Regions from separate parts of the Levilactobacillus muriae genome, predicted to be linked through region 3. Evidence: predicted binding sites of a transcription regulator. Region 3 holds the regulator's gene; each other region holds the start of a gene.

Region 1 (10,037 bases), on a different contig from region 3:
GCCGAACAAACCCGTAACCCGTCTAGGCTACCACCGTTTATCGCATCCTATTAAAAACCGCAAAAATTTTTCCGAATATTTATTTTTTAATGGCATTTTTTCGTATTCTGCGGTACTATAGGTTTGCGGGTAAGTTTGAACTAAGGTTCAACTTACGCGTGAGGCTTCTGTCCTCATTCAACAGACAGATTTCATTTTACTCCCCCAAAGTAGATGAAATTTTTACAACATAATCCCCCAATTATGTTGTAACCTTACTCTTTGGCCATTGCGACTTATCGTAATGGCTTTTTTTTGTGCCTATTTTTAAGCGTCACATCTTCTAGGGGATTCCCTAGTCATCGTCATCTTCAAATGGTCGGTGCGGCCACAACGTCCAGTACAAGAAGAAATTGACGACCGTTGCCAGCAGCATGCCACCAAATCCGACCACAACTTTTAGCCAACCAACCAAGGCCCACGCCAGCACCCCCCAGAGGGTACCTCCAATAATGAGACCGGTCGCTAGGATAATTAGGATCATCGTTAACACTTTCACCAGCGTTAGCTCCCTTCACAAGTTCAATACCAAAAGCTTACCACGTTTCTGCCAACTTATCGAAAATAATTTTGATGCCATTTATAAGTGTAATTGGTCGAACCAATGGTGAAGAATTCAAATCGTGCAATCGCTTGCAATAGCGCCGTTTTAGCGTTTTACCTCACCCCAATTTTAGCGAATTCAAGGGGAATTAATTGCTTATTGTCAGCCGGTAATCTAAGATAAATAGTGAAGAATACGCTAAGTTTTAGCAGAAAGGACGACGATCAAGCTTGAAAATAATTACATTACACGTTTTAGATGATTCCTTGCAGGTGAGTTACTCGCCGGCCGGCCAACCCGCTGCCCAGCGGCAATTTACGATTGCCTACAATTCGGATCAAGCTATCGGCGAAAATTTGGAAAATTTACGACTGAAGTTAGCGGGTCTCGATGTGGACGCTGCCGTCATCGACAATGCACTGAGCTACCCCTTCTCCGATACTGTCGTCGGCATCAATCACCAACGGATCGACATCGGACTCGCCATCACTAACATGCTCAACATCCCCGTTGTCAGCAGTCAGGCCATTGCTGACCAGGGTTTAAATGCGGCGCTTACCGCTAAACGCAACTACCTGAGTTGGCACCTCGACTATTACGGCCAATATCAAGGAAAACGGAACTACGGGCAAGAGGCTATGCTCACCGTGGGCAACGGGTTCTTTGGCCTACGAGGTGCCTACACCGAAGCCCATGCCGATCACGACAACTATCCCGGCATGTACACCGCGGGTCTCTATGATCAACTGTCGACCAATATTAACGGTCGCCAAGTTACGAATGAAGATCTAGTCAACCTGCCTAATGCGCAGGCGCTAACCTTTGGTGTTGACCATCAGAATCCATTTCAGATCAAGGCCAGCGACATTCAGGACATCTATCGTAGTCTCGACCTACACACCGGTGCCCTGTCAACGACTATGTTGGTTCAACTGCCCACCGGCCACAGTTTACAAATCAAAACAACGAAGCTCGCCAATATGAAAGACTGGCATCGCCTCGGCATCCGCTACAGTGTGACCCCCCTCAACTTTGCGGGCACCCTGCAAATCTATTCAGAAATTGATGGTAGCGTTATCAACAGCAACGTTGACCGTTACGCCGCCTTCGATCAACATCACATCAAGGTGACTGGCACCGGTCAACAACCCGACACAATCTACTTGGAAGGTCAAACCAAAGCCTCCAAGGTCAACTTTATCTTTGGTTCCCAACTCGTTGGTCCCGGTAAAGCGCTCGATGCCCCAGTCGACACCCGGCCGAATGCCGAACAACACATCCAGCAAATGCGCTCGGTTGCCGTCCAACCTAACCAAACCTATACCTTTGAAAAAAATGTGGTGCTGTTCACCAGCCGCGAAACCAAAACGGACCTCATGACGACCGCCACAGCCGACCTCCAACAAGCTAACTTTGCTAACACCCTGGCCAGCTCGACCGCTTACTGGCAACAACGGTGGGCCGGCGCCGATATTCAGATCACCGGTGACATTACCGCGCAAAAATTAACGCGGGTCAATCTCTATCACCTGTTCTCCTCGGCGCAAGCCATCGCTTCCGGCAAGATTGATGCATCCGTCAACGCCAGAGGCCTCGATGGCGAAGCTTACCGGGGGCACGTCTTCTGGGATGAAATGTTTGATCTTCCCGTTTACGCGCTTCACGATCCGCAACTCGCCAAGCAACTCCTGATGTATCGTTACCGACGACTGCCAGCAGCCAAGCAGAACGCTAAAGACGCGGAATTTGCTGGCGCCATGTACCCGTGGCAATCCGGTGAGGTCGGCGACGAACAGTCACAAGTGGTTCACTTGAACCCCCTGACCAACACCTGGGACCCGGACTACTCCTCGTTGCAACGCCACGTCTCATTGGCCGTCGCCTACAACGTGATCATGTACACCCACATTACCGGTGACACGGACTTTATGGCCAACTATGGTTTAGAAATGTTGGAGGAGATCTCACGGTTCTGGCTCAGCAAGGCCAAGTTGGATACGAAGACCAACCGTTACACGATCGATCAGGTCATGGGCCCCGACGAATTTCACGAGAATTATCCCAACTCTGAGTCAACTGGTCTGGCTAATAACGCCTACACCAATCTGATGGTCACCTGGCTTTTCAACCAGTTGACCGATCTGCGGCAATCCTTACCACAGGCACAGGTGACAGCCGTCGATCAGAAGACTGGCTTTGACCAGGATGTAACAAAGAAGGTCGCTGATGTGAGTCACCACCTTAAGCTAGATATCAGTCCGGACGGCATCATCGGGCAATTTGAGGGTTACTTTAAGCTCCCTCGCCTAGACTTTAGCAAGTACCAGAAGAAGTACGGCGACATCTCCCGAATGGACCGGATCTTAAAGGCCGAGGGCAAGACGCCCGATGCCTACCAGGTCGCTAAACAGGCCGATGCCTTGATGGCCTTCTACAGCTTGGATGCTGCGGCTGTCATGGGCCTGCTCAAACAACTGGGTTATGACTTACCGCAGCAGGCACTGATGACGAATCTACAGTTCTACCTCGACCGGACGACCCACGGTTCCACCCTCTCACGCATCGTCTACGCCGTTTTGACCGCGATGGCTGGGAACATGGACCAGTCGTGGAAACTCTTCTCACAGGCCCTGCTGTCCGACTATTACGACATTCAAGGCGGCACCACTGCCGAAGGCATCCACCTCGGTGTCATGGGCGCCGTTACCCTGATGTCCACGCGGCACTATGCTGGTGTCGATGTCCTCGCACCCCAGCTCACAGTGAACCCCCGCTTGCCAGAAAACTGGCAGGCCATTCGTTTTCATCAGCTGGTTCGGGACATCCGCTACACCTTTGAGATCGACCACCGTCAAGTTACGGTAACCGCCGACCATACTGCCACACTAACCATTGGTCAACACGAAGTTTCACTAAAACCGCAACAACCCGCAACCATTTCATATTAAGGAGTGTTTCGCAATGACAAAATTTGCTGATATTAAAGGATTCGTTTTCGACTTGGACGGGGTCATCACCGATACTTCCGTCTTGCACGGTACTGCCTGGCACCAACTGGCCGACTACCTCGATGTGGCCTGGAGTGAAGAGCTTGCTAACGGCCTCAAGGGCATTAGCCGGATGGACTCGCTGGAAATGATCTTAAAAGCTGGGGGTAAGGAACACGATTACACCCAGGCTCAAAAGGAAGAATTGGCCACCAAGAAGAACACGAACTACGTGGCCGAGGTCGACAAGATGACACCTGCCAACATTCTCCCGGGGATGAAAGCTTTCCTAGACGATCTGCGGGCTAAGGGCTACCAGTTATCCTTGGCATCTGCTTCCAAGAACGCCCCTCGCGTGCTGGACAAGCTCCAATTAGCCGACTACTTCCCAAAAGTCGTTAACCCAGCTAGCCTGACCCACGGCAAGCCAGACCCTGAGATCTACACCAAGGGTGCGCAACTGTTAAACTTACCGCCCGAACAATGTATTGGGGTCGAGGATGCTGCTGCCGGTGTCCAAGCCATCAATGCAGCTAATGAGGTCTCCCTCGGTATCGGTGATGCCACTGAATTAGGTGCAGCCGACATGGTCTTCGCGGACACGGCAGACGTGACGTTGGCTAACATTGCTAAGAAATTAGACTAACCCAATTATACTGGTAACGGCGCGCACCATAGCACCGGTTTTAGAACCTGAAAAACGACAAATTAACGCATAACGCTACTGTTCCCAATCACGGAATAGTGGCGTTTTTGATTACCCCTACTGATCACTAATGAAGGAAATGGCGAGTTTGTTACATCCTTTCTAGTAACTTTAGAAAAATTTAGGCTCTCATAAATAAGATAATAAAAAGACGACACCCGCCATTCCCCACCGCAACGGTGAGTGAACTAACTGACTATCGCCTGTATTTTTGAACTGTTTTCCCCAAACGAAATACGCTATACTAACAAGACTGGTCATCTGCCTTATTGGATCAAGCCGTAATGGCGCAGACCCTTCACGATACCGTCATCCATATTGCCATCCGTGACGTACGCCGCCTTATTCTTAGCCTGGAAGACGCCGTTGCCCATGGCAATCGGAATATCGACCTCGTCAAACATCTGCAAGTCGTTTAGGCCATCCCCGAAGGCATAGGTTTTGATCTTGTCGAGACCGGCTTCTCTCAGGAATGTCCGAATTCCCGTCTGTTTGGTGACACCCGTCTGCATGGTATCCAGTGCCCGCGGATTGTTCCGCACGAAAGATAACGTGCCCGCAAATTTTTCTTGGTAAATTTTCTCTTTGTCGCGATTGAAGACATTCAGGAAGTTAATGTCCTGAGACTGATACCATGTGGGGGCGACCTGCGCGTCTAACCGCAATAATTTAAAGTTATCGGTCGTATCTTGATTGGCTTGACTCAGGCGAAATCCCTGATTGTTGAAATACCCCAGCGGATCACCTTGCGCCTTGGCGAAAGCCGTGATGGCCGCCAACGTCTTCTGGTCGATCACGGCCGCGGTTAATTTCTTGCCCTGATACTGCACGTAACTACCGTTCGCACTGACCACAGCATCGATTCCCGTGGCATCCAAGACATATTGAATTTCAAAAATGTTTCTTCCAGTCGCAATAACTGGTAAAATATGATGTTGTTGCATTTCTTGAATGGCTGCGACACTTGTCGGTAAAACATTCTTGTTGTCGTCAAATAACGTCCCATCCAAGTCAAAAAAGACGATTGCTTGATACATTTAATCAACCTCCTAATCCACTAATACCAACGGTTTCATTATACAACAATGACCAAAGTACTGGAAATGGCGAAAAATTTTCTTCCCGGCAGATGTAGTAGTCAGTCATTTTATGGTACACTATATCTTGTATTTCTAATAAAAGAGGGGCTATCATGGTGATAATTACAGCTGGAATGATCGGGGTCGGCAAAACGACCCTAACTGGAAAAATCGCATCACACTTAAATACGCAAGCATTCTTCGAACCGGTCGGTGATAACCCGGTGTTACCACTCTACTACCGGGACCCAAAGCAATATGGTTTCTTGCTACAGATCTACTTCCTGAACAAGCGGTTTAGTATGATCAAACGTGCCCTCGCGGACGACAACAACGTCCTCGACCGTTCAATCTATGAAGACGCCCTGTTCACGCGAGAAAACAACGCTGAAGGGAACATTACGGACACCGAACTCGAGGTTTACTTACAACTCCTTGACAACATGATGACCGAACTGAATGAACTCCCAAAGAAGGCACCAGATTTATTAGTTTACGCTGACGCCGACTTCGACACCATTCTTCACCGTATCAAGAAGCGTGGTCGGGACTACGAACAATTCGACAATAATCCTGAATTGGAATCTTACTACAAGAAGATGTGGACGGCTTACCAAGGTTGGTTTGCCGACTACGACATCAGTCCTAAGATCAAGATTGACTTACAGAAGTACGACTTGGATCAACCAGGTAATACTGAGCTTGTCTTGCGTCAAATTGATGACGCCTTAAAAGACATTCGGACCGACGCAACGGTCTAAATTGACAAAAAACTCCCCCAAGCCAGAGATGGTTTGTAGGAGTTTTTTTAATTTAATGGTCCGCCGTCTCGGATGGCAGCAGGATAATCTGGCTGTCACCATCATCGTAGGCCAAGACAGTATCTGGGAGTTCGGGAGCATAAGCGAAATCCGTATCGAACCCCGCACTGAGGGCTCCTGGGTGATCATCTTCATCCAATTGAACGTATTCAAACGTAGTCGTCCCATTGTTATTATGCAGCTTAAACGTCAGTAGATTCTCCAGTGGGAATACCCCTTGGAGGTCTTGGTCGATGATATCCCAAACGGCGTCGATCATGTCGCCGGGCAAGGCCGCAACGGTACCGTAACTGGCGTAACGTGAATGATTATTTTCAAACATTTTCTTCGCCTCCACTCTCGGTCATTTAGAACTATTATACCGTACCTAAGCTTAAAACGGGAATATTTACGCTTGATGGTCACTCAAGCTCTGCGTGCCTCGGCGGTCGAGTAAGTTGACCAAGAATGAAACCACAATCAGGCAGGCGCCCACGATAAAAATCAGGTGTAGCCCTTGATATAGAATACCATGTAACGTAGGCAACAAGTGGGCTGGGAGGTTCTTGGCCGTTTGTGGGTTAATTAACTTATTCATCATCGCCATGCTGGTACCAGAATGACTGGCAACACCACGGGCCATGACCACATTCATCACGATCCCCAAGACGGAAACCATAACGGTCTGTCCCAGCGTACGTGCTAAAGTATTGAAAGATGTTGCCACTCCAATCTCAGCCACTGGAACCTTACTCTGTACTGTCACGGTCGTGGTAGTAATCGTAATCCCAAAACCGGTCCCACAGATGGCGGCGATGACAAAGAAACTCCAGAATGGCGTGGTTGCGGGAACAACGGCCATGATGACTGCCCCGATCAACACCAATGTCAGACTAATATTAACAATTTGATACGGGGAACGTTTCATCAATAATTTACCGGCAATAAAGGACCCCACGATCCACATTAGAGAGCTGGGCGTAATCGCGAACCCCGCCTCGGAGGCCTTCAATCCCAACAGGCCCTGCGTCCAAGTTGGGAGATACACTTCAAATCCCATGATAAAACCACTTAACATCGCGGCAATTAAATTTTGGACCACAAAAGTTCGATTGCTAAATAATTCCATGGGAATCAAGGGATCATCCGTCCGCTTTTCTCGGTGAACAAATGCCCAGAAGGCAACCACAGCAACGATTAGGCCGCCAATAACCCACATGACGTTGAGGTCCCCTTCACCAAGTAGCTGAAACGTCAGCATGACGGCCAGGAGCCCCACAGACAGCCAGATACAGCCGGCCCAATCCATGGTAAACGCCTTACGCTCGGTCTTTTCATTGAGAAAGAACCAGATTAACCCCATGGTCACGATGCCGATTGGAATATTGATGAAGAAGATCCAATGCCAGCTCAATTGATCGACGATGAATCCCCCTAATAAGGGGGCGACAACCGCCGCAATCCCCCAGGCAGACCCATTGAGGCCCATGACTCTAGCGCGCTGCTCGACGGGATAAATATCAGCAAGAATCGTAAATGATACGGGCATGATAGCGCCTGCCCCGATACCTTGCAGGGCACGCCAAGCAATCAGAGTCTCCATGCTGTGAGACATCCCTGATAACGTAGATCCCAGAACGAAGATGAAGAGCCCAACAAGAAAGACCAATTTCCGGCCAACAGTATCAGCCAATTTACCATAGATGGGCGTGGCAATGGCACTCGTCAGTAAGAAGATCGAGAAGACCCAGTTCATCAGGGAAACTCCCCGTAAATCACCAACAATGGTGGGCATGGCAGTTGACACGATTGTCCCCTCAACGGCAGACATGAAGGTGGCCACAAAGACGGCGATGGTGACGACCTTAACATTTGTTTGTTTCATAATTTCCTCCTACCGTTGGGCCCCACCACGCAACGAAACTGAGTAGCCAACAGCGCTACTTCCCAAATCCTGTTTGACACAGTAATATCTTATATTATCACGGGTCACTTGTGAAAATACAACCCCTGACGAAAATAAATCTAGTGCACCCGTCGAGAGGGTTCATTTACAATTACGACGTCTGTTTCCAGCCTGAAATTAGTCATAACTATTTTAAATCCTTGCATTTACGGCAATGTCAAAGACTTTTGGCAGACAAATCTCGAATGATATGTCATGCTTATACTAATTGGAAGAGGATTTCATGGAACATCTAAAATTGCAAGCAGCACTCATTAGTCACCGGAAACAGCAGCATTGGACCCAAACCGATTTGGCCGACCATTTATATCTTTCCCGACAAACAATTTCAAACTGGGAAAACGGTCGGACTTATCCAGATATTAAAAGCTTGATTTTACTGGCAAACCTTTACCACGTGACTGTCGATGAACTCGTTAAGGAAGATTTGAAGACAATACAATCACAGACACACCAGCATCATTTAAAGTTAGTGATCACCGGCGCTATCGTTTGTCTGATCTTGGTTTATGGTCTATTCATTGGGTTGCATTGGCTGCCTATGGTACCGACCGTTATGGCCATTGCTGCTTTGACCACAGTTGGCCTAATTCTGGCCGCTTATCTGATCTACTTGAGTCAGCGGCTCCAACTAAAAACCTTTCGTCAAATCAATGCTTATCTCAATCATCAGCCCGCGCCACAAGCCGCACCAACTCATACACATCAGGTCATCGTCCTGACGTTAAGTGCCCTAGTTGGTCTAATTATCGGGGGCGGTCTCACTTGGTGGATTGCAACATCCATCTTAAACTGGTCCTTGTAGTCTAACTAAAGACATATCACCACATGTCTTTAGTTAGGTCTCCCTGCAACCAAAATCGACAATTTATGGTCCCATCAACCGAACGCAAAAATCCCATCAGCCGGTGAAATACCGAACCGATGGGATTTTATTTTAAGAATTTAAACATGGTGCCTATTTGCAAGCAGCTTTCAACGCATCGACCTTGTCGGTATGTTCCCAAGGTAAATCGATGTCGGTCCGCCCAAAGTGGCCGTATGCGGCAGTTTGCTTGTAGATTGGCCGCTTTAAGTCGAGCATCTTGATGATGCCGGCTGGACGTAAATCAAAGAGTTGACGAACGGCCGCAGATAATTTGCTTTCCGTAACGACCCCTGTACCAAACGTGTTGATAGAAACCGAAACGGGTTCCGCTACACCAATCGCGTAAGCAATCTGGACTTCACATTCCGTTGCCAACTTGGCAGCCACAATGTTCTTGGCGATGTACCGCGCAGCATAGCTTGCTGAACGGTCCACCTTCGTGGCATCCTTCCCAGAGAAGGCCCCACCACCATGGTGAGCAGCACCACCGTACGTGTCGACGATGATTTTCCGTCCCGTCAAACCGGCATCCCCTTGAGGGCCCCCAATGACGAAACGACCAGTTGGGTTGATAAAGTACTTCGTCTTGTCGTCTAACAAGTGGGCGGGAATGACTTCCTTAACCACTTGATCGATGACATCTTGACGAATTTGGTCTAATGTCACGTCCGGATCGTGTTGTGTACTCAAGACGACCGTATCGACCCGCAATGGCTTCCCCTCATCGTCGTATTCAACGGTGACTTCCGCCTTCGCATCTGGCCGTAAATAATCAATGGTGCCCATCTTCCGCAAGCTGGCAATCCGACGCATCAAAGCGTGACTCAGCGTGATGGGAAGAGGCATCAATTCTGGTGTCTCATCGATAGCATAACCAAACATCAAGCCTTGGTCACCAGCACCGATCTTGTCCAGTGGATCTTCATCACCTTCACGCGTTTCGTAGGAGTCATCGACCCCTTGCGCAATGTCGGGCGATTGTTCATCGATAGCGACGAGGACGGCACAGTTGTCGCCGTCAAAACCGTACTGACCGTCCGTGTACCCA
Region 2 (10,037 bases), on a different contig from region 3:
CCCTTGCTTGGTCACCATTTTTGACTGTATAAAGTTTGCCAACTTTTGTTGGTTCTGCTGATCGGTCTTCGTATGTAAAGTCACGCCGCGAACAAAGGTCGTTGGTGCTGCTTTGGGTGGCGTTGCCGTTGCTGTCTTGGCCCGACACCCACCCAATAATAGCAGGCATCCTACCGTAAGAATGGTCAAGCGCCACTGCCGTATTTTCATGCCATCTTCCCCTCTTCAAGTTTGGCTAGTCAACACGCAAACTCGCTTTCATCTTACCATGTTTTTTTGATAAAAATATACCAGTTAATCACAAAAACGTTGATTAAAAATATTCATCCTAAGATAACGAAAAACTTATCATTTCCCTATCACCCATTGCTTATCTCTAAGCTTGCAAATGCTGGGTTACACTATTTACGATTTGAATGCATAAACCATCACTGCCAGTAGTTCCACCCTCGTCGACTGCCAGCATCTGGTTATACAGGCTATGCATATTTACGCCGTTGAATGATCATCAAAAAAGCCCTCGGATTATCATATATGATAATCCGAGAGCCACAAATTATTTTAACTAAAGGTTGAAAACCAAAATGCACCTAGAAAGGTCCAGCTAACAGGGATTCAATTCACAAAATTAGTCGAAAATTGCCACCTGTGGCCTGAGAAGCGGTTCTCCGGCTCGGTTTGAAGCCTACCAAAAGCGGCAGTCTCCAAACGCGTCCCACGCTGTAAGCTGATGCTCGGCTAACACCGTCGACACAGCTACCTGCATCTCTGGCCGCCTCCAGTTATGATTTGTTTTTTAACCTGATATTGCAGTGACAACCGCTGGACTGGCAACGTTAATCCACGATAGTTGGTCACTGTTTACGTAGGCGTGAGTGAGCCGAATTTAGGCTCAGCCGTGGGATTTTCCAAGTGGATTAACTTGGAAAATGGCGACTTTGAAACGCGATTTGGGCGGTTCAAAGCGAGCTGACAGCCCGCTTTTCAGGCTGACAGCGTCCTACCCACCGCGTCCCAGCCTAAATTTGGTGAACGGTAAGCCGGCTGGTTTAGACGATCTTGCCTAATTTTAACCTCTGTATCGTTGTGACAACAGGCGTAATAGGTGTTTGGGAACTTGAAACCTTCAGATTTTAACTGTTTCACTCATTTAGGTGTTAAATTAATCGCGAAATACCGCCGCTGAGATGTGCTTTCCCTTGACCCGCCGTAGCCGTGCTTCGCGGTACAAGAACAGGTAGGTTTGCCGCGCCAAAGCAGTATTCGCCGTCATTTCGTTATCGGCGTCAGCAATGGCTTCTTCCGTTTGCTTCGCGTGGTCCCAACGATCCTTAGCGTCATCGATGGATGCTAAAAGCTGTTCATCGTATGCTGCCTTCAATCGGGGAAATTGGCGTTTCTTTCGTCCAAACATAGTCGCCCTCCTACATCTCTGTCCGGCCTTCAACAGCCTTAAACAGCGTCATTTCGTCAGCGTATTCAATATCGCTTCCCACGGACAAGCCGTGAGCTAAACGCGTCACTTTAATCCCCGCCGGCTTGATCAACCGCGACAGGTACATTGCCGTGGCTTCACCCTCAGGCGTGGCGTTCGTCGCGATAATGACTTCCTTCATCTCAGGATTCTTCTGCAGGCGGTTAATCAGACTGGTAATGTTCAAGTCTTCCGGCCCTTTACCTTCGATCGGCGACATCACGCCTTGCAAAACGTGATACAGGCCGTGATACTCCTTCATCTTTTCCATCACCATGATGTCCTTGGCCTGCTCGACCACCAACACGTGACTTTGGTCCCGTGTCTTATCGGCACAGATGGCACAGGGATCACTCTCCGTGATGTTCCCACAGATTGAACAATAGTGCAGGTCCCGCTTTGCTGAGACCAATGCTTTGGAAAACGCCGTGACATCGTCGTCCGCCATATCAATGGTAAAAAATGCCAGTCGAGTCGCTGACTTTTGGCCGATGCCCGGCAGCTTCATGTAGCTGTCGATCAACTGCGCAATGGGTTCTGGGTACTGCATGTCACAACGTCCTTTCTACCTTACATACCAGGAATATTCATCCCTTGGGTGTACTTACCTAACGTTTGCTTCGTGGTCGCATCGACCTTGTTCAGGGCATCGTTAACGGCTGCCAGAACCAAGTCGGCTAGCATGTCGGGGTCATCGGGATCGATGGCTTCTGGCTTGATGGCTAGGTCAGTCATCTTCCGGTCCCCGGTAAAGGTAGCTTGAACCATGTCGTCTGGTGACGTTCCGGTGAAGGATTGCCCGTTTAAATTTGCTTGGTCCTCTTCCATCTTCTGTTGCATTTGCCGCATCTGTTTCATCATGTTTCCCATATTTCCCATATTCCGCATTAGTATCATCCTTTCAAAGTTTAATCTTGTTTAACGTCAACAATGTTCTTACCAAAAAGTTCTTCGGCCTTCGTCACGACCGGATTGGCTGCGGGCTTGTCCGACTGAGTCTCTTCCTCATCGTTAGCCTGTAGCTCATCACGATGTGTAGTCAGATAATTCTTTCGAATCACTGGCCACTCGTCCTTGGGCACGAAGACTACTGGCAGCGCCGACCCAATCATTCGGTCGAGACCGTTCTCCAGCGCATCAGTCAGCTCATGATCGGTCGTCGCCCGTTGATACAGGAATGAATAGTCAAAAGCCACAATGACCCCTGAATTTGCCGCCGCCACGGGCTGTGAAACCTTCATGACGGCCCGCTGTGTGACAGTCAAACTATTGAGTAAGTCAGGCCAAACTTCCTGAAGCTGATTGAGCTTCTCACGAGTCGCCGATCCCAGCACCGGATAGATCTTAGCCAAGTTAACCTCTTTGGTAGCCGGTGACTTGGTCCCACGTGGCTTCGCCTTGGCGGGTGCAGCGGCCGCGGCTGCCGGTACCTGCTCGAGGCGTTTCACAGCCGACCGCAACTGATCGATCTCGTGTTGAAGTTCGGTGACGTTGGCATTACCCGCCACTGGGGCAGGTGACGATGCCTCCGCATTTGGCGTTGCCACTGGTACCGTAGCACTCACTGGTGTGGCGTTCTTCTGCCCCCCAATTTCGGCCAACTTGATGGTCAAGATTTCCAGATAGACATCGGGGTGCGTCGTAAAGCGCATCTGCTGCTGAATGGCATTAAGCTCATTGATCATGGCGTACATGGTCTGAGCCGGTGTCTGCTTAGACAGCGTCTGAAAGTCCTCACTGACACTCCCCATCTCGGCCTCTTCGACCATCTGTGGTGCCTGCTGATAGAGCAACAGATCCCGGGCATAACTGATGATGTCTTCGGTGAACCGTTCGGCATCCTTACCCGCCTCTAAGACGGACTGTAAACTCGCCAAAGCTGATTTGGTATCACCAGCTAGAACCTGTGAAATGTAGGTTGCTAACAGCTCATGTGTGACGCTCCCGGTGACCAACAGGGCATTGTCTAGTGTAATCTCATTGTCCCCGAAGGACAACGCCTGATCCAGAATGCTCAGAGCATCCCGCATCCCGCCCTCGGCGGCCTTGGCAATCACCTTCACGGCCTGATCGTCGTAAGTGACGTCCTTTTGCTTAAGGATGTAGATCATCCGCGCGTAGCTGTCGTTGGCCGCAATCCGTTTGAAATCAAACCGCTGTGTCCGTGAAATAATTGTCGCCGGAATCTTGTGCGGCTCCGTCGTTGCCAGAATAAAGATCACGTTAGCTGGTGGTTCTTCCAACGTCTTCAGTAAGGCGTTAAAGGCTCCCGTAGATAGCATGTGGACTTCATCAATAATGTAGACCTTGTAGTCGGCCACAGTTGGGGCATACTTGACCTTATCCCGAATGTCTCGAATCTCTTCGACCCCATTGTTGGAAGCCGCATCGATTTCAATGACGTCGTTTAGTGTCCCATTTGTGATGGCCTTACACGTCTCACATTCATTGCAGGGTTCGCCGTCGACCTGATGGTGGCAGTTGATTGCCTTGGCAAAAATCTTCGCGGCCGAGGTCTTCCCAGTGCCCCGCGGCCCAGCAAAGAGGTACGCGTGACTGATTTGATTCGTTGTAATGGCATTCTTCAGTGTACGTGTGATGACTTCTTGCCCAATCATGTCATCGAAACGCTGCGGGCGCCAGACCCGGTAGAGTGCTTGATAAGCCATGCAATCGGTTCCTTTCTTCAATAATTCTCAGATAAATTCGCTGTTCATAATTATAGCCTTTTTCCCTACCGTCTGTCACGGATTGTTGGGCTGGTTTTAGCGGAAATTAATTTTACTGTTTGAAACCAAGCGGCCACATTGTGATTCCGTCAGATAGAATTTGAAGACAGAAAAGGAGCTGCGACAAACGTCACAGCTCCTGCTTAATTGCTCATAAACTTGAAGCACAAAGCGAAGCAAACTTAGTGCTGCTTCCTTCCGGACCTGACACAATTCATAAGTCCGCCCTTGCTTCAAGGCCTTAACGGCAATAACTAGTGTATCATGATTCGCTAAGCCTGTCTAGCAGCTTGTCAAAATTATCATCTGAAATACCACAGACCTCAACGACCATCACAATCGGTTAGTCTTGCGAATCCTGCACCGATGTCATTGCCTTACGGGCCTTCTTAGCCGCCTTCTGACGTTTTCTCGCAGCCCTAAAGAACGCCACCATCCGTTCGCCGGCATCCTTGGCCATCAGCCCTTCGTGAACCGTGACTGTGTGGTTGAGTCGCGCGTCCGTTAGCGTCTGATACAGACTGTCCACGGCCCCTGCCTTGGGGTCGCGGGCACCGTAAAAGACTTCTGGGATCCGGGCATTAATAATGGCACCGCTACACATCAGGCAGGGCTCGATGCTCACGTAGAGTTGACAATCTTCGAGACGCCAGCTCTTAAGTGTCGCACAGGCCTCTTCAATAGCACGAACTTCGGCGTGAAGCGTGGCGTCGTTGGCATGTTCCCTGAGATTGTGCCCGCGACCCACGATCTTGCCATCGTGAACGATGACCGCCCCAATCGGCACTTCTCCGATTAGGCCAGCTTGGTCCGCTTCAAACAAGGCCTCTTCCATATAATGTCGTTGCAGTGGTGAATAGGAAGTGTCACGCATCGAACCCCTCCTTTCCGGTCGATTAGGTTAATTTAGCGTACTTTCTAAAATATAATAACCTTTATCTTTCTTGATGATTTCGCAATTGCCAAACGTGGCCTTCATGTTCTTTTCAGCCGATGGTGCCCCTTGCTTCTTCTGTAGAACAACGGTCAACGTTCCCCCCGGCAAGAGGTGCGCCTTAGCGCCGGTCAACATGGTCGTGACGACCTGCTTTCCCGCACGAACGGGTGGGTTCGTTAGGATAGCAGCGTAACGCTCCGTGACGTGTTCGTAAATATCTGACGTCTTGATTTCCACGTTTTCGATCTGGTTGGCCACGGCATTCTGCCGCGCTAGGTCCAGCGCCAACTCGTTGACGTCAACCATTGTAACTTGCCGTTCCGGCCACTTCTTAGCCAGTGCTAGGCCAATGGGACCGTAACCGGTACCCAAGTCTAGCCATGGGCCAGCTGGCGTCTTATCAGCGTTAAAGGCTGCCAATAATGCCCGTGATCCATAGTCAACTTGGTTCTTGGAGAAGACCCCGTTGTCGGTGGTAAACAACAATTCGTTGCCTAAGAGGGTAAACGGCCAATGGTGTTCCTCATGTAAAACATCTGGATTTTGTGTATAATAGTGATTAGTCAAATTCTCCGCCACCTTTTAAGTCTATTTTACCTTAGTTTTTTGGCGGAAAACAAGAAAAATAAATTTAATCCATTCAACACCATATTTAGTAGTTATTGTATTTGCCAACTACCAAATATGGTGCTTTTTTTAATTGCTATTTTCTACATCTGGTGTACACTTAATTCATTGATATTGAAATTTAAGGGATGTGGCAACAATGAAAGTAACAGTATACTCAAAGAACAACTGCATGCAATGCAAGATGACGAAACGTTTTCTCAGCGAACACAACGTGGCGTTTGAGGAACGGAACATTAATCAAAATCCAGAATATGTGTCTTACCTAAGAGACCACGGCTTCCAAGCCGTACCAGTTGTCGAAGCACAGGGACTTCCTGCTTTCTATGGCTTCCGGCCAGACCAATTGACCAAGATTGCGGGCTAATTGAAGTAAGCACAAACCCGTCTTGGCGACGTCGTGTTTGTTCACGGTGTCGCCATTTTTTATTTGATTTTTCATATGTTAGCTAATTGTCATCTAAATATGGGTGATTGGACCAATCACATCTGTTTGATTGGCCCACAACAGGCGAAATCTCTGATAACTGCAGGTGGCAACTGTTAGACCAAAGAAGCAATGACATTAAAGAGAAGGAAGAGATGGCGAGTATGAGTTTAAAGAATTTAGGCGACGTCACGTACTACGACTTAAATAACGAGATCAATATCCCCGTCGATGGGCAGATTCCATTGAATAAGGATCAGGAAGCCTTACAGGCCTTCTTGACTGAAAACGTGATCCCTAACACTAAAAAGTTTGACACGCTGCGTGATCGATTCGACTACCTTATCGCCGGGAACTACGTTGAACAACAGGTCATCGAACAGTATCCATTTGACTTTATCGCGGATCTCTACAGCTACCTGAAAGCGCAAGATTTTCACTTTAAGTCCTTCATGGCCGCCTACAAGTTCTACGCGCAATACGCACTGAAGACCGACGACAACGACTACTACTTAGAAAACTTCATCGACCGCGTGGCTATGAATGCCCTCGACTTTGCCGGTGGCGACCAACAATTGGCTCACGACCTTGCCGACGAAATCATCCACCAACGCTACCAACCCGCAACGCCAAGCTTCTTAAACGCTGGCCGGGCACGGCGTGGTGAACTGGTTTCCTGTTTTCTGATTCAGTCCACCGATGACATGAACACCATTGGTCGGACCATCAACTCCGCGCTACAATTGTCCCGTATTGGTGGTGGGGTCGGCATTAGCCTCTCCAACCTGCGTGGTGCCGGCGATCCTATCAAGCACATCGACGGTGCCGCTTCCGGCGTGGTCCCCGTCATGAAGTTACTGGAAGACAGTTTTTCCTACTCTAATCAGCTAGGCCAACGCCAAGGAGCCGGTGTGGTTTACTTGAGCGTGTTCCATCCCGACATTGTCGCTTTTTTGAGTGCCAAGAAGGAAAACGCTGATGAAAAAATCCGACTCAAGACGCTGTCACTCGGTGTCACGGTTCCTGACAAATTCTACGAACTCTGTGAACAGGACGCCGACATGTACTTGTTTAGCCCCTACGATGTGGAACGCATCTATGGCAAGCCGTTCTCCTACGTGGATATCACGACGGAATACGACAACATGGTCGCTAACCCCGACATCCGTAAGAAGAAGCTGAAAGCCCGTGAACTAGAAACGGAAATCGGCAAGCTTCAGCAAGAATCCGGTTACCCTTATATCGTCAACATCGATACTGCTAACCGTGAAAGTCCCATTGATGGCCGCATCGTGATGAGTAACCTGTGTTCTGAAATCATGCAGGTTCAAACGCCATCCACAGTCAACAACAAGCAGGAATACATCAAAATGGGAACCGACATCTCCTGCAATTTGGGATCAACCAACATCGTTAACCTGATGACTTCCCCCGACTTCGGTCACTCTGTCGAAACCATGGTTCGCGCCCTGACATTCGTCACCGACCATTCAGATATCGACGTCGTGCCTTCGATTCAAAAGGGCAATCACCTCGCCCACACGATTGGTCTGGGTGCCATGGGCCTTCACAGTTACTTTGCCAAGAACCACATGATGTATGGCTCTAAAGACAGTATCGGGTTCACCAGCGTCTACTTCATGTTGCTGAACTACTGGACACTCAAGGCTTCCAACGAAATCGCCAAGGAGCGGCACGAAACTTTCCACAATTTCGACAAGAGTACCTATGCGGATGGGAGCTACTTCGACCGTTACACGGAACAAGACTGGCGGCCAAACGCGGAAAAGGTTCAGGCCTTATTTAAGGACGTCTGGTTACCTTCTCCTGAAGATTGGGCAGCGCTCAAGGCAGCGGTCATGCAAGACGGGCTGTACCACCAGAATCGGATGGCTGTTGCGCCTAACGGGTCGATCTCTTACATCAACGATACCACGGCTAGCCTCCACCCCATCATCAACCGGATTGAGGAACGGCAGGAAAAGAAGATTGGGAAGATCTACTACCCAGCCCCTTACCTCGATAACGATACCATGCCTTACTACAAGTCCGCTTACGACACAGATATGCGACGAGTCATCGACGTTTACGCGGCAGCTCAGAAGCACGTGGACCAAGGCATGAGCCTGACGTTATTCATGCGCTCGACGATCCCTGAAGGCTTGTACGAATGGAAGAACGGTCGGACCGATAAGATGACGACGCGGGATCTCAGTATCTTACGCAACTATGCTTACTGCAAAGGCATCAAATCCATTTACTACGTACGAACGTTTACCGATGATAATAACGAAGTCGGCGCCAACCAATGTGAAAGTTGTGTTATTTAGCTAAAGTTAATGAAGGGCGGTGAATCCGCGTGTTGTTCAGTCCAGTGGCCCCTCCGGGATTCTGTGCTTGGCAGCATTAGCGGAAGTCACCGCTTTTTGATTAACGTTTTCACTAGCTAAATGTGGTAAGCTTAACCCAACACTTGGGTTAGACACTGGTAAAAAGATAAAGGAGTGGCTGCAATGGCAAGAACTGAAAATTATAACGCAATTAACTGGAACGCGGTTTCTGACGAAATCGACAAGGCAACTTGGGAAAAACTAACGGAGCAATTCTGGTTGGATACCCGAATTCCCGTCTCCAATGACTTGGATGACTGGCGGACACTGGATACCGATCACCAGTGGGTCGTGGGCCACGTCTTTGGCGGACTGACCTTACTGGACACGCTACAATCGCAAGATGGGATGGCGGCCCTACGTAAGGATGTTCGAACCCCGCATGAAACAGCGGTTTTGAACAACATCCAATTCATGGAATCCGTTCACGCCAAGAGTTACTCCACAATTTTCTCTACACTGAACACGCCCGACGAAATCGATGAAATCTTCCAATGGAGTGACTCCGAAGAATTCCTACAGAATAAAACCAAGCGAATCTTCGACCTCTACCACGATGACGAGCATCCTTTAAAGAAAAAGATTTCCAGTGTCTTCCTGGAAACGTTCCTGTTCTACTCTGGTTTCTTTACGCCGCTGTATTACCTGGGTCACAACAAGTTAGCCAACGTTGCCGAAATCATCAAGTTGATTCTGCGGGATGAATCCGTCCACGGCACCTACATTGGTTACAAGTTCCAACTCGGTATGAAGGAATTAACCGACAACGAGCAACAACAAATGAAAGACTGGATGTACGACTTCCTTTATAAGTTATACGATAACGAAGAAAAATACACGCACACCCTCTACGACCAAGTTGGCTGGACGGAACAAGTCTTGACCTTCATCCGTTACAATGCCAACAAGGCACTAATGAACCTGGGCCAAGATCCACTCTTCCCTGATACCGCCGAAGATGTGAATCCCGTCGTCATGAATGGGATCTCCACATCGACCGCCAACCACGACTTCTTCTCCCAAGTGGGGAACGGCTACCTATTAGGTAACGTCGAAGCCATGAACGACAGCGACTACAACATCAGTGAACCAAAAGATCCTGACGATCCTAGCAAATAAAGCAGACCGTTCAAAGAAGCCGCAAACGCCAAGCCACCATATGATGGCCCGCACGTTTGCGGCTTCTTTTGCTTTTATAGGGGTTATAGATTGCTACCTGCAGCTCCTATCCAATTAACCATTCAGGCTCCCAAATTACATCAACGCTGCAATCGCGGCAACGGTTGGTGTTGCACGCGTTAACGCCGGAATATGTGTCGTGATCCACGCGATGTCACGATCCCACCACGCCAACTTTTCCAAGGCTGCGATCACTGCCGACTCAAATCGGGGACGAATCAGTGTCGCTGGATTACCGCCGATGATTGTGTACGGTGCCACATCCTTGGTCACG
Region 3 (10,037 bases):
ACCGTTCATCCGTGCTGCGGCGTTGATCCGGGCAATCCAGATCTTACGGAAGTTACGCTTAGTAGCTTTCCGGTCACGGAAGGCGTATTGACGACCCTTCATGACTTGGTCCTTAGCAACCTTGAATAAACGGTGCTTTGAACCACGGTAACCCTTAGCTAACTTTAAAACCTTCTTGCGACGTGCGCGTGTAACAGTACCGCCTTTTACTCGTGGCATAATCTTTTCCTCCTAAATCAATTCAAACATTATGTCGACATTTCGTCGACCCGAAAATCTACGACTTGCTTACTTTTGTAATAATGAACGGTAAGTCTTAATAGTCGTTTCGTTCATCATCCGGGTACCACGAAGGTTCCGGCGTTGCTTCTTGGTCTTACCGTGGAAACGGTGAGACGTGTAAGCATTGGCACTCTTGATACCGCCCTTAGCAGTTACTTTGAAACGCTTAGCTGCGGCGCGGTTAGTCTTCATCTTTGGCATAATACGAAATTTCCTCCTTAAATCGGTAGCTTGAGGCTACCCAATCAATTCACACTATTTCTCTGCGATGGGCGAAAGCATTAAGAACATGCTCCGACCGTCCATCTTTGGCCGTTGTACAACCGTTGCGACATCTGCTGTTTCAGCTGCCATCCGGTTAAGCACTTCGCGACCAATGTCTTTATGGGTAATTGCCCGACCCTTGAACCGAATTGAAACCCGAACTTTTTCACCCTTAGCCAAGAACTTTTTAGCGTTCTTCAGCTTGGTGTTGAAGTCGTTGGTATCAATCGTAGGACTCAGACGAACTTCCTTGACACTGACCACTTTTTGATTCTTACGTGCTTCGCGTTGCTTCTTTTGCAACTCGAAACGGTATTTCCCATAGTCCATGATCCGGGCTACTGGTGGCTTAGCTTTCGGTGCAACCAAAACTAAATCGAGGTTAGCGTCTTCGGCGATCTGCAAGGCTTCGCTCTTGGTCTTAATGCCCAATTGCTCGCCGTCTCCAGCGATAAGCCGTACTTCACGTGCTCGAATTCCCTCGTTGACAATCGTGTCGTTTGCTATGGTAATCCACCTCCAAATTAATCTCGAGAACTGCAGAATCTCACTCACAAAAAATGCGGGAACCTTTGATGATAATCAAACGGCTCCCGCATGAAATCCAACTAAAATAATCGGATTAACGTGCATATCCAGCCTAGCAGCGTTAGCCACAAGGCGAGAAGCGGAAGCCTCTGCTTAATTTCTCAACTTAACCATCATACCAGCTACCCAGTTTCATGTCAACGGTTGTTTGGTAAAAAGCAATCGTTTCCCTTATATGTGTTATATCTGACACTTCTCCGGTGGCCGGCGGGTAACAATTTTTTACCAGACAAGGTTACCCATTGCCTGTATTTTCAGACTCTCGTTTACCAAATCATATCCGACAACTTTAGACAACAATTCCTAATCCGCCCCGTTGCCAAGCACCTCGTCGCTGTGATCCAAGCGATTGATCACGAAGGTCAGGACCACAATCAGGAAACCAATCACATAGACCCAATGCAGCCCATTGTACAGTACCTGACGTAACGCTGGCAAGAGTCGGGTTGGTAAGCCGCTGGCCGTTTGGGGATTGATCAGTCGGTTCATCATCGCCATGCTGGTTCCTGGATGGTGCTGCAGGCTTTGCTGCATCCCCGTATTGAGAATAATGCCGAAAATAGAAACCATCAGCGTTTGCCCAATTGTCCGACCTAACGTGTTGAATGAGGTTGCAACGCCGACATTTTCTGCCGAGACTAATCGTTGGGAGGTCAGCGTAGTGGCCGTTAGTGCGATTCCAAAACCGAATCCGTTGATTGCTGTGATCACGAAGAACCAGCCAAACGATGCCTTCATCGGCAGCAAGGCTAAGGCGAGACCCGCCATCAGAATAAATGAGAGGCTAAAGTAGAGAATCCGCCGCGGCGTCCACCTTGCCAGAAAGTAGCCCGTGGTAAATGCCCCAACAACCCACAACAGGGAGTTCGGTGTTAAGGCCAGTCCAGCTACCGAGGCCGACACCCCATGAATTCCCTGACCCCAGGTTGGGACGTAGACGGTCAAGGCCATCAAGTACCCGTTGATTAAGGCTGCAATCACGTTTTGCACGATAAACGGTCGGTTCTTGAAAAGCTCCAATGAGATGATGGGGTCCACAGCATGTTGCTCACGTCGTATAAACAACCACAGACTCATCCCACTAATGACCAGTCCACCGACAAAGCCCCACCATCTGATGGGTTGACTGCTGAGCACCTGAAAGCCCAGCATCAGGCTCAACAGACACAGCATCAGCCAAAAACTTCCGAGATAATCAATACTTTCCGTTCGTATCCGCTTAGGTTCGTGTAAATATAATTGGAATAATACCATGGTAATTAACCCAACCGGGACGTTGATGAAAAAGATCCAGTGCCAGCTTAGCTTATCGATAATGATGCCACCTAGTAATGGCGCTAGGACTGCGGCGATCCCCCAGGCAGAGTTTGTGATACCAAGAATTTTCGCCCGTTTATCCAGTGAATAAATATCGGCAATGATCGTCATCGATACGGGCAGTAGGGCGCCGGCGCCAATCCCCTGAATCGCCCGCCAGAAGATCAAGACAGGCATGCTATTTGCCAAACCGCTCATTGCGGACCCGACGATAAAGACACCTAAACCAAACTGCATAACTGGCTTACGTCCAATCACGTCAGCTAATTTGCCATAAATTGGGGTCACCATCGCCGTTGCCAGCAGGTAGATTGAAAACACCCAATTCATTAACGCCACGCCATGTAAATTTCCCACAATTGTCGGTAACGCGGTTGACACGATAGTCCCCTCAATCGCGCTCACAAACGTTGCTACGTAAATAGCAATCGTCACGGCAAGCACATTGGTCTTGGGTTGTGACATATCCAAAACATCTCCCAACTTGAATCCGAAAAAAATTCAACGACTTCTATATTATTAACTTATTATTTATACGGCCCAACAACTCGCCTATCGGGCCAGCCTACTTAACACGCTAACACTTTTCTTCCCGTATCGCTAGACCTAAAAACGGGATCACCATTTCTGGTAACCCCGTTCCTTCTATTCTCTAGTTATGCGTCAGAAACACATTTTAAAACTGGCTCTTATTTTTCTTCACGACTGTATGACGCAATGTCACCCAGGATTTCCTTGACGAAGGCATCGCTGCTCATGACATTACTGTCATCTTCCCCATACTTCCGGACTGAGACAGTGCCATTAGCCATTTCGTCTTCACCAACGACCAACGTGTAGGGCACCTTATGCGTTTGGGCGTCCCGAATCAGGTAACCCATCTTTTCACCACGCTTGTCGACGTTAACCCGAACATCGGCGGCCTTTAATTCAGCGGCCAACTTGTCAGCGTATGCACCATGCTTTTCTTCGGAGACAGGAATGATCGTGACTTGCTTAGGAGCCAACCAAGTTGGGAAGGCACCCTTGTAGATTTCAGTCAGGTAAGCGGTGAATCGTTCCATCGTTGAAACCAGGCCACGGTGAATCATAACTGGACGATGTTCTTCCCCATCGGCACCGACATAGTGTAAGTCGAAGCGTTCTGGCAACATGAAGTCCAATTGGATGGTTGACAACGTTTCTTCATTCCCAAGGGCCGTCTTAGTTTGGACGTCCAACTTAGGACCATAGAAGGCAGCTTCCCCTTCAGCTTCAACGTAAGGCAAGCCGAGGTCATCCATGGCACCCTTCAACATCTTTTGCGCGTTGTTCCACATCGCATCGTCGTCAAAGTACTTTTCCGTGTTCTTAGGATCACGGTAGCTCAGACGGAACGTGTAGTCTTTGATATCAAAGTCTTTGTAAACCTTAACCATCAAGTCCAAGATACTCTTGAATTCGTCTTGAATTTGTTCAGGGGCAACAAACGTGTGGCCATCGTTCAAGGTCATTTCACGAACCCGTTGCAAACCACTCAGGGCACCGGACTTTTCGTAACGGTGCATCATCCCTAATTCAGCGATCCGCAATGGGAGCTCACGGTAAGAACGGATGTGGTGGTTGTAAATTTGAATATGACTTGGGCAGTTCATTGGCCGTAATTCAAGTTGTTCGCCATCACCCATGTCCATTGGTGGGAACATGTCGTCACGGTAGTGATCCCAGTGACCGGATTGCTTGTACAGATCCAGGTTAGCGAGGACTGGCGTGTAAACGTGTTGGTACCCGTTGGCAACTTCCTTGTCGATAATGTAGCGTTCAATCGTACGACGAATGGTTGCGCCATTTGGCATCCAGTATGGTAAACCAGCGCCGACCTTAGGATCAACGAAGAACAAGTCCAGTTGATTCCCAATAACCCGGTGATCACGTTCGCGAGCTTCTTGGCGCCGAACTAAGTCAGCATCCAAGTCAGCTTGTTTGTAGAAGGCCGTCCCGTAGATCCGTTGGAGCATTGGGTTTGAGGACTTGCCTTGCCAGTACGCACCAGCAACGGAAAGCAACTTGAACTTCTTCACGTCACCCGTGTTGGTTAATTGGGCGCCATCACTTAAGATCTCGTAGTCGCCAATCTTTAAAAAGTTCACTTGATCGCCGTCAACGGCTTTGATCAGATCAGCCGTGAATGGATCGTCCTTAGCCTTCGCCAAAGCATCGTCCTTGCTAACAACAACGCGTTCGATAGCCGCCTTGTCAGCAATTAATTTTTCAACGATAACCGCAATGGCATCCAATTCGTCAACACTGACTTGTTGGTCATCCTTGTCGGTATCCACGTAGAAGCCATCTTCGTCGGCACTAACTTCGCCCAAACGAATAGCTGGGAATTCCTTCTTCAAGGCGATCCGAACCAAGGCAGCCGTGGTATTGCGCAGAACAGTCAAGCCATCTGCGTCACCCTTCGTTACGATTTCAATGCTCCCATCATGCGCGATTGGGGTCAAGTTGTCGATCAACTCGCCGTCCAACTTGGCTGCAACAGCCTTTTTGCCTAAACTAATTGAAATTGACTTCGCAACGTCTTCTGGTGTCGTGCCAGCTGCGAATTCTTTAACGTTGCCATCTGGAAATTTAAGTGAAATACTTGCCATAATTTTCAATCTCCCTTATTGATTTGGGTCAGACTACGAAAAAATCCCCAGTGCCAAAGAAGGCACTGGGGACGTCATTAACGTGGTTCCACCCGATATTTTTCACGAGACTGATCCCGTGAACTCTAATCGTCGATAACGGAACGGACCGGCCGAAAATTTCCTTCCGACAGCTTAGGAAAGCGGTAATGCTGGCGGGCGCTAAGTCGGCTTCCAAGCTAGGCCAACTCTTCCTGTGAACGTCTCCGCGGGCACCATGTCTTTCGTCATAGCTCGTGTGGTTTCATTGACTATTAAACACTTGCAGCCAAATATTGTCAAGCCGTGTTGCTAAAAATTCATCGTTAGCCACTTGTCTGAAGTCCACTATCGCTCTGGAATGGTGCAAATTGATCGTGACGTTGTGCGCAGACAGCGAACATCATCTTACTGTGGCCGCCGATTGACGCCGACCATCGTAATTTCTCTGGCAAGGAAACGAATTCGTTGCATCAGCCGTTGGGCTTTCAAAGGTTCGTCGTCCCCCCGCGTTGAGATACGCAGGTGTTCCTTTTCCAACTGGGCCATAGAGAAATTGGAGCTGAAGAATGTGGGCAATTCCTCTTGCATCCGATATTCCAGGATAACACCCAGCACGTCGTCCCTGACCCAGGCCGACATGGCATCCGCACCGATATCATCGATCATCAAGACTGGCGACTTCTTCAAGGCATCGAGCTTTTCAGCCACACCGTTTTGGGCAATTGCGTTCTTCATTTCAACTGCGAAGCTTGGGAAATGAACTAGCGTGGTAGAGAACCCATCCGCCGCCAGTTGGTTGGCGACGGCTGCCAACAAGTAAGTCTTTCCCACGCCAAAGCTCCCAGCTAAGTACAGGGCTTGATGGCGCCGTTTGGGGTTGGCCTCGTAGGCATCCACGAAGTCCAAAGCCGCCATCAAGGCCTCAGCCCGATCGGTGTCTTGGTCAAAGTTAGCCAGCGTCGCCTCACGAATACTCTTCGGCATGGCAATCGACTTCACCCGTTGACGAAGCTGTTGTTGGGCCTGCTTCTCCAGTGTATCCGCCGTTGGGACATAGGCCACATCGATCAGGTGATTGGACATGATCAACTGTGGCGCGTAACCGGTGGCAAAGGTTTCCCCACCCTTAGCTAGTTTTTCACGTTCCGAAACGAACTCGTACAATTTCGCCGCCGAACGCGTCATCACATCTTCGGCTAGTTCTGCTTTATTCTCCTGGTAGAACTTATTGACCTCAGGATCATCATAGACTTTGGCCATCAGTTGGCGGTAATTGTCATTTAGATGTTGCTGACTCATGAGTTTTTGCATGGTCTTACTTAAATCTTCCATCTGCTAATCCTCCTTCCCCTTGCTGCGTGCTTCCAGTCGCGCAATACGTTGCTGTAATTGCTTTTGTTGCGCATCAGTGAGCTTAGCGGTCGTTGGTGCCTGCGCCGCACCACTCGGCTTCTTAGCCCAGTCTGGTAGCGTCTCCTTGACCGTCGGCTGTTGACGTCGAGATCGCCGTGGCTTGGTCATCGCCTGCTGACGCTCCTTGATCTTCTGAATCGCTAGCTCGGGCGTCTTGACCTTGGACTTGCTCCAATCGTTAGCAATCGTATCTAGTAAATTCTTATTCAATGTCGGCTTATCCTCGTCCACCAAGACGTGATAGATCATCAGGTTCAGGACGGACGCGGGAAATAGTTGCCGACTCACCAAGTCCCGAACAATTCGTTGCTCACCATCCGTCACGAACCCACCCGTATTCTGCTTGATTCCTTGCAGAAATTTAACGGGTGCAGTCGTGCTGGCAACCTTAAGCAACGCTTGTTCTGCACTGGAAACCCCTGTCGCAGTGGACGCGGTGGCCGACGAGGCATTTGCTACTGAATCAGCCGGGGTGCCAACTGTCGCCTCGCTACGATACTGATACCCAAAGGCCTGCGCGACGATACGTTTGAACTGCTCAGGATTAAAAATATTGGTTGCCAGATCCGTCGCCTCACCGATGTAACGGGCCATAGTCGGCTCATCCAAGCCATAGGTGGCGTGCTCCGTCAACAATAATTGACGGTACTTGCTGACAGCTCGAGTGTCCACGAAGGATCGTTCCAGCAGCTCACCCAACAACTTAAAATCAAATTGAACCTTGTCTGGGGACAGATCCGGTGCACGTCTAGTTGATGCCAAATTCTGCCGATTGCTCGAAACCACTGCAGGAATCTCCCGCAACTCATCGCCATCCACGTGGAAGACGTCCAGAAAGTTCTTGGTAATATTTTGTTCATCGTCGCTAGACCTTGCCACCACAGTATTCGCTGTAACCAACGACTGATACAGGTCCTCTCCTACGACACCTAGTAATTGAACGCTCAACAGGTCATCTTTGAAGAAATCCTGTGGCGTAAGTGGCGCGTGCAGTTCATAAACGAAGCTGGAGAGATCCCCCTCTGTCTTGAACCGCGTCGTCAGTAGTCCGGTCGCCTCTAAGCGCAGTCGTGCTGCGTATAGGTGAGCCAAGTCTAAGCCCAGCTCCGCTAATAAAATAGCGTGACGCTTATAAGTCTCACGCTGTGGGAGCCAAAAAAGGGCCGAGAAGAGCCCCGTGGCACTCGGTCCAATGATCGGTTGGTAGAGCTGCGTTAAGGTTTGCCAACTTTGGTCGGTCAACCGATCCGCCAACCGAACCAAAAAGCCCGTCTTTGGCTGCAATTGGTGCCAGGAATCCTCCATGCCTTATTTCGCCTCGCTTTGCCGGTCTGTCCGGTCCTTAGCTTTCGCTTTGTCTTTATCCATCATGTCTTTCAATTCGTTGAAGAAGACCCCTGTATCCTTGAACTGCCGGTAAACACTGGCAAACCGGATGTAGGCAATCTCATCAACATCGACCAATCGGTTCATCACGTATTCCCCAATCAGCTGACTGGAAATTTCGTTGACGCCGAGTGCCCGAATCTTATTTTCAACGTCATCGACGATCTTCGTCATGACGTCCATCCCCACCGGCCGCTTTTCAGCCGAGCGAATGATCCCGCGTAAGATCTTTTCGCGATTGAATTCCTCACGCGTGCCGTTCTTTTTAATTACCAACAGCGGGGTCGCTTCGACCCGCTCAAACGTCGTGAACCGAAAGCCACAGCTCTCACACTCACGACGCCGGCGGATGACACGCCCATCGTCGGTCGGTCGACTGTCGACGACCCGCGATCCATTATGATGACAGTGCGGACACTGCATTTTGGTCACCTCATTTTTTCATTGGTTACTTGATTATCTATGCTTGACGTTCGTAAAGATTGTTGTCTGCGGCTAACACAGTGTTTAAACCACAACGATTAGTCACAGCTTTTTACTGACTAAACCAGAACCATACGACAATTGCGAACTCGCACAGCTATCGCCACAATTTCCACAGGAAACAACGTTGTCTTAATGATTGCTTCGTCAGCTAACATATCACTACCTAATCCAAGCCTTCAGCCAAAATTGCTGCCGACGAGCCTAAATTAGTGGTGTCAAGCCATTCTACCACTTGTTGACGCGTTTGGGCAATCGTTCCCGCGTTATCGATGACCACATCAGCTAGTGCTACCTTCTTAGCGATGGGCCATTGTTGGTCCATTCGAGCCTGAGCCGCTGCTTCATCGAGGGTGTTACGGGCCATCAAACGCTGTCGTTGGGTCGCTGCCGGGACTGCGACCACCATCACGTGATCCACCAGATGTACCAGATACCCAACTTCGTAAAAAGTTGGCGCATCAATGACGATACCAGCCACCTTTTGAGCCCGATACAGCGCCAACTGGCGGTGAATCTCCACCTGAATCAGTGGGGTCGTAATGGCCTCCAACTGGTGTAACTTCTCTGGATGGCTAAAGACTAGCTGCCCCAGCTTTTGACGGTCGAGGCTCCCATTTCTTTGACGAAAGTCTTCACCGAAGGTTGCACAAATCTGTTGGATCCCCGGTGTTCCCGGTGCCACCACCTGACGTGCAATGACATCTGCGTCAATGATCTTCAAACCAGCCAAGTCTAGCCAGTGGCTGACGGTCGACTTACCAGTGGCGATCCCACCAGTTAGTCCCCACACCTCAGTCATCGTTGCGTTCCTCCAATGCTTCGGGCGGATAAGGCTGGCAGTGGGGGCAGAGATGCGTTCCCCGCTGTGCCACCTTGATCTTCACAATCTCGGTACCACAGCGTTCACAAGGTTCTCCCTCATGACCGTAGACGTGCAAATGATTTTGGAAGTTACCCGCCTCGCCAAACGCCGTCGAAAAGGTGTGGACTGTCGTTCCGTGCCCTTTAATGGCCACAGCTATCTCGGCAATGATGTTTTGCCGTAACGTCTCCAATTGCTTCTTTGTCAACGTATCGGCCGGCGTTAACGGATTAATTTTGGACAACCAGAGAACCTCATCCACGTAGATGTTGCCCAGCCCGGCAATCCGCGATTGGTCCAACAAAAATGGTTTGACGACCTTATGAGACTTGCCGAAGGCCTGCTGCATGTAGGCCAACGTCAACGTCTCTGCCGTGGGCTCCGGTCCTAACTTCCCCAGCGATGGCAGTTCGGTGTCTTCTGTGCCCGTCTCGACCAGACGCATCCGGCCAAATTTACGGGTATCGTTGTACCGCAGCTCGCGGTTATCGGTCAAATGGAAAATAACGTGGGTGTGCTTGGGAATTGGACTTCCCTCCGGCTGTACATCATACTTGCCCTCCATCCGGAGGTGTGACACCATCGTCAGGTTGCCGCTGAACCGAAAGAGTAGGTACTTGCCACGTCGGTCGATTCTTTCAATTTTGCGTCCAATCAGATCAGCCGTAAAAATCTCGGCGTCGGGGCGCACCATCTTCGCGTAATAGACATCTACGTGATCAATGGTGGCCCCTTGCACTAAGCGGGTCAGTCCGCGCCGGACCGTTTCAACTTCTGGTAATTCA

What was found. The regulator NrdR, encoded in region 3, represses ribonucleotide reductase genes. The targets are predictions, from matches to a motif close to ACACNATATATNGTGT.
Region 1: ACKTSF_RS11280 (deoxynucleoside kinase) is a predicted target of NrdR. The motif match lies at 5,431-5,446, and genes of this name have one in related genera.
Region 2: nrdH (glutaredoxin-like protein NrdH) is a predicted target of NrdR. The motif match lies at 5,784-5,799, and genes of this name have one in related genera.

What each region holds. Positions count from the first base shown of each region.
Region 1 is NZ_BAAFRU010000017.1:6,525-16,561, reverse strand. Features, by position in the region: gene ACKTSF_RS11300 (hypothetical protein) at 335-538, opposite strand; gene ACKTSF_RS11295 (glycoside hydrolase family 65 protein) at 814-3,531, shown strand; gene pgmB (beta-phosphoglucomutase) at 3,545-4,216, shown strand; gene ACKTSF_RS11285 (Cof-type HAD-IIB family hydrolase) at 4,543-5,313, opposite strand; gene ACKTSF_RS11280 (deoxynucleoside kinase) at 5,469-6,116, shown strand; gene ACKTSF_RS11275 (DUF960 domain-containing protein) at 6,169-6,498, opposite strand; gene ACKTSF_RS11270 (MDR family MFS transporter) at 6,565-8,040, opposite strand; gene ACKTSF_RS11265 (helix-turn-helix transcriptional regulator) at 8,345-8,926, shown strand; gene metK (methionine adenosyltransferase) at 9,080-10,037, opposite strand, start outside.
Region 2 is NZ_BAAFRU010000005.1:51,701-61,737, reverse strand. Features, by position in the region: gene ACKTSF_RS04570 (glycosyl hydrolase family 8) at 1-210, opposite strand, end outside; gene ACKTSF_RS04565 (YaaL family protein) at 1,163-1,414, opposite strand; gene recR (recombination mediator RecR) at 1,425-2,024, opposite strand; gene ACKTSF_RS04555 (YbaB/EbfC family nucleoid-associated protein) at 2,045-2,362, opposite strand; gene dnaX (DNA polymerase III subunit gamma/tau) at 2,383-4,143, opposite strand; RNA gene ffs (signal recognition particle sRNA small type) at 4,357-4,443, opposite strand; gene ACKTSF_RS04540 (nucleoside deaminase) at 4,547-5,077, opposite strand; gene ACKTSF_RS04535 (class I SAM-dependent methyltransferase) at 5,105-5,707, opposite strand; gene nrdH (glutaredoxin-like protein NrdH) at 5,907-6,134, shown strand; gene nrdE (class 1b ribonucleoside-diphosphate reductase subunit alpha) at 6,359-8,524, shown strand; gene nrdF (class 1b ribonucleoside-diphosphate reductase subunit beta) at 8,708-9,703, shown strand; gene ACKTSF_RS04515 (Vat family streptogramin A O-acetyltransferase) at 9,839-10,037, opposite strand, start outside.
Region 3 is NZ_BAAFRU010000007.1:22,190-32,226, reverse strand. Features, by position in the region: gene rplT (50S ribosomal protein L20) at 1-219, opposite strand, end outside; gene rpmI (50S ribosomal protein L35) at 289-483, opposite strand; gene infC (translation initiation factor IF-3) at 538-1,038, opposite strand; ribosomal protein L20 leader region at 1,095-1,235, opposite strand; gene ACKTSF_RS06085 (MDR family MFS transporter) at 1,438-2,916, opposite strand; gene thrS (threonine--tRNA ligase) at 3,141-5,084, opposite strand; gene dnaI (primosomal protein DnaI) at 5,511-6,437, opposite strand; gene ACKTSF_RS06070 (replication initiation and membrane attachment family protein) at 6,441-7,823, opposite strand; gene nrdR (transcriptional regulator NrdR) at 7,827-8,327, opposite strand; gene coaE (dephospho-CoA kinase) at 8,554-9,189, opposite strand; gene mutM (bifunctional DNA-formamidopyrimidine glycosylase/DNA-(apurinic or apyrimidinic site) lyase) at 9,182-10,037, opposite strand, start outside.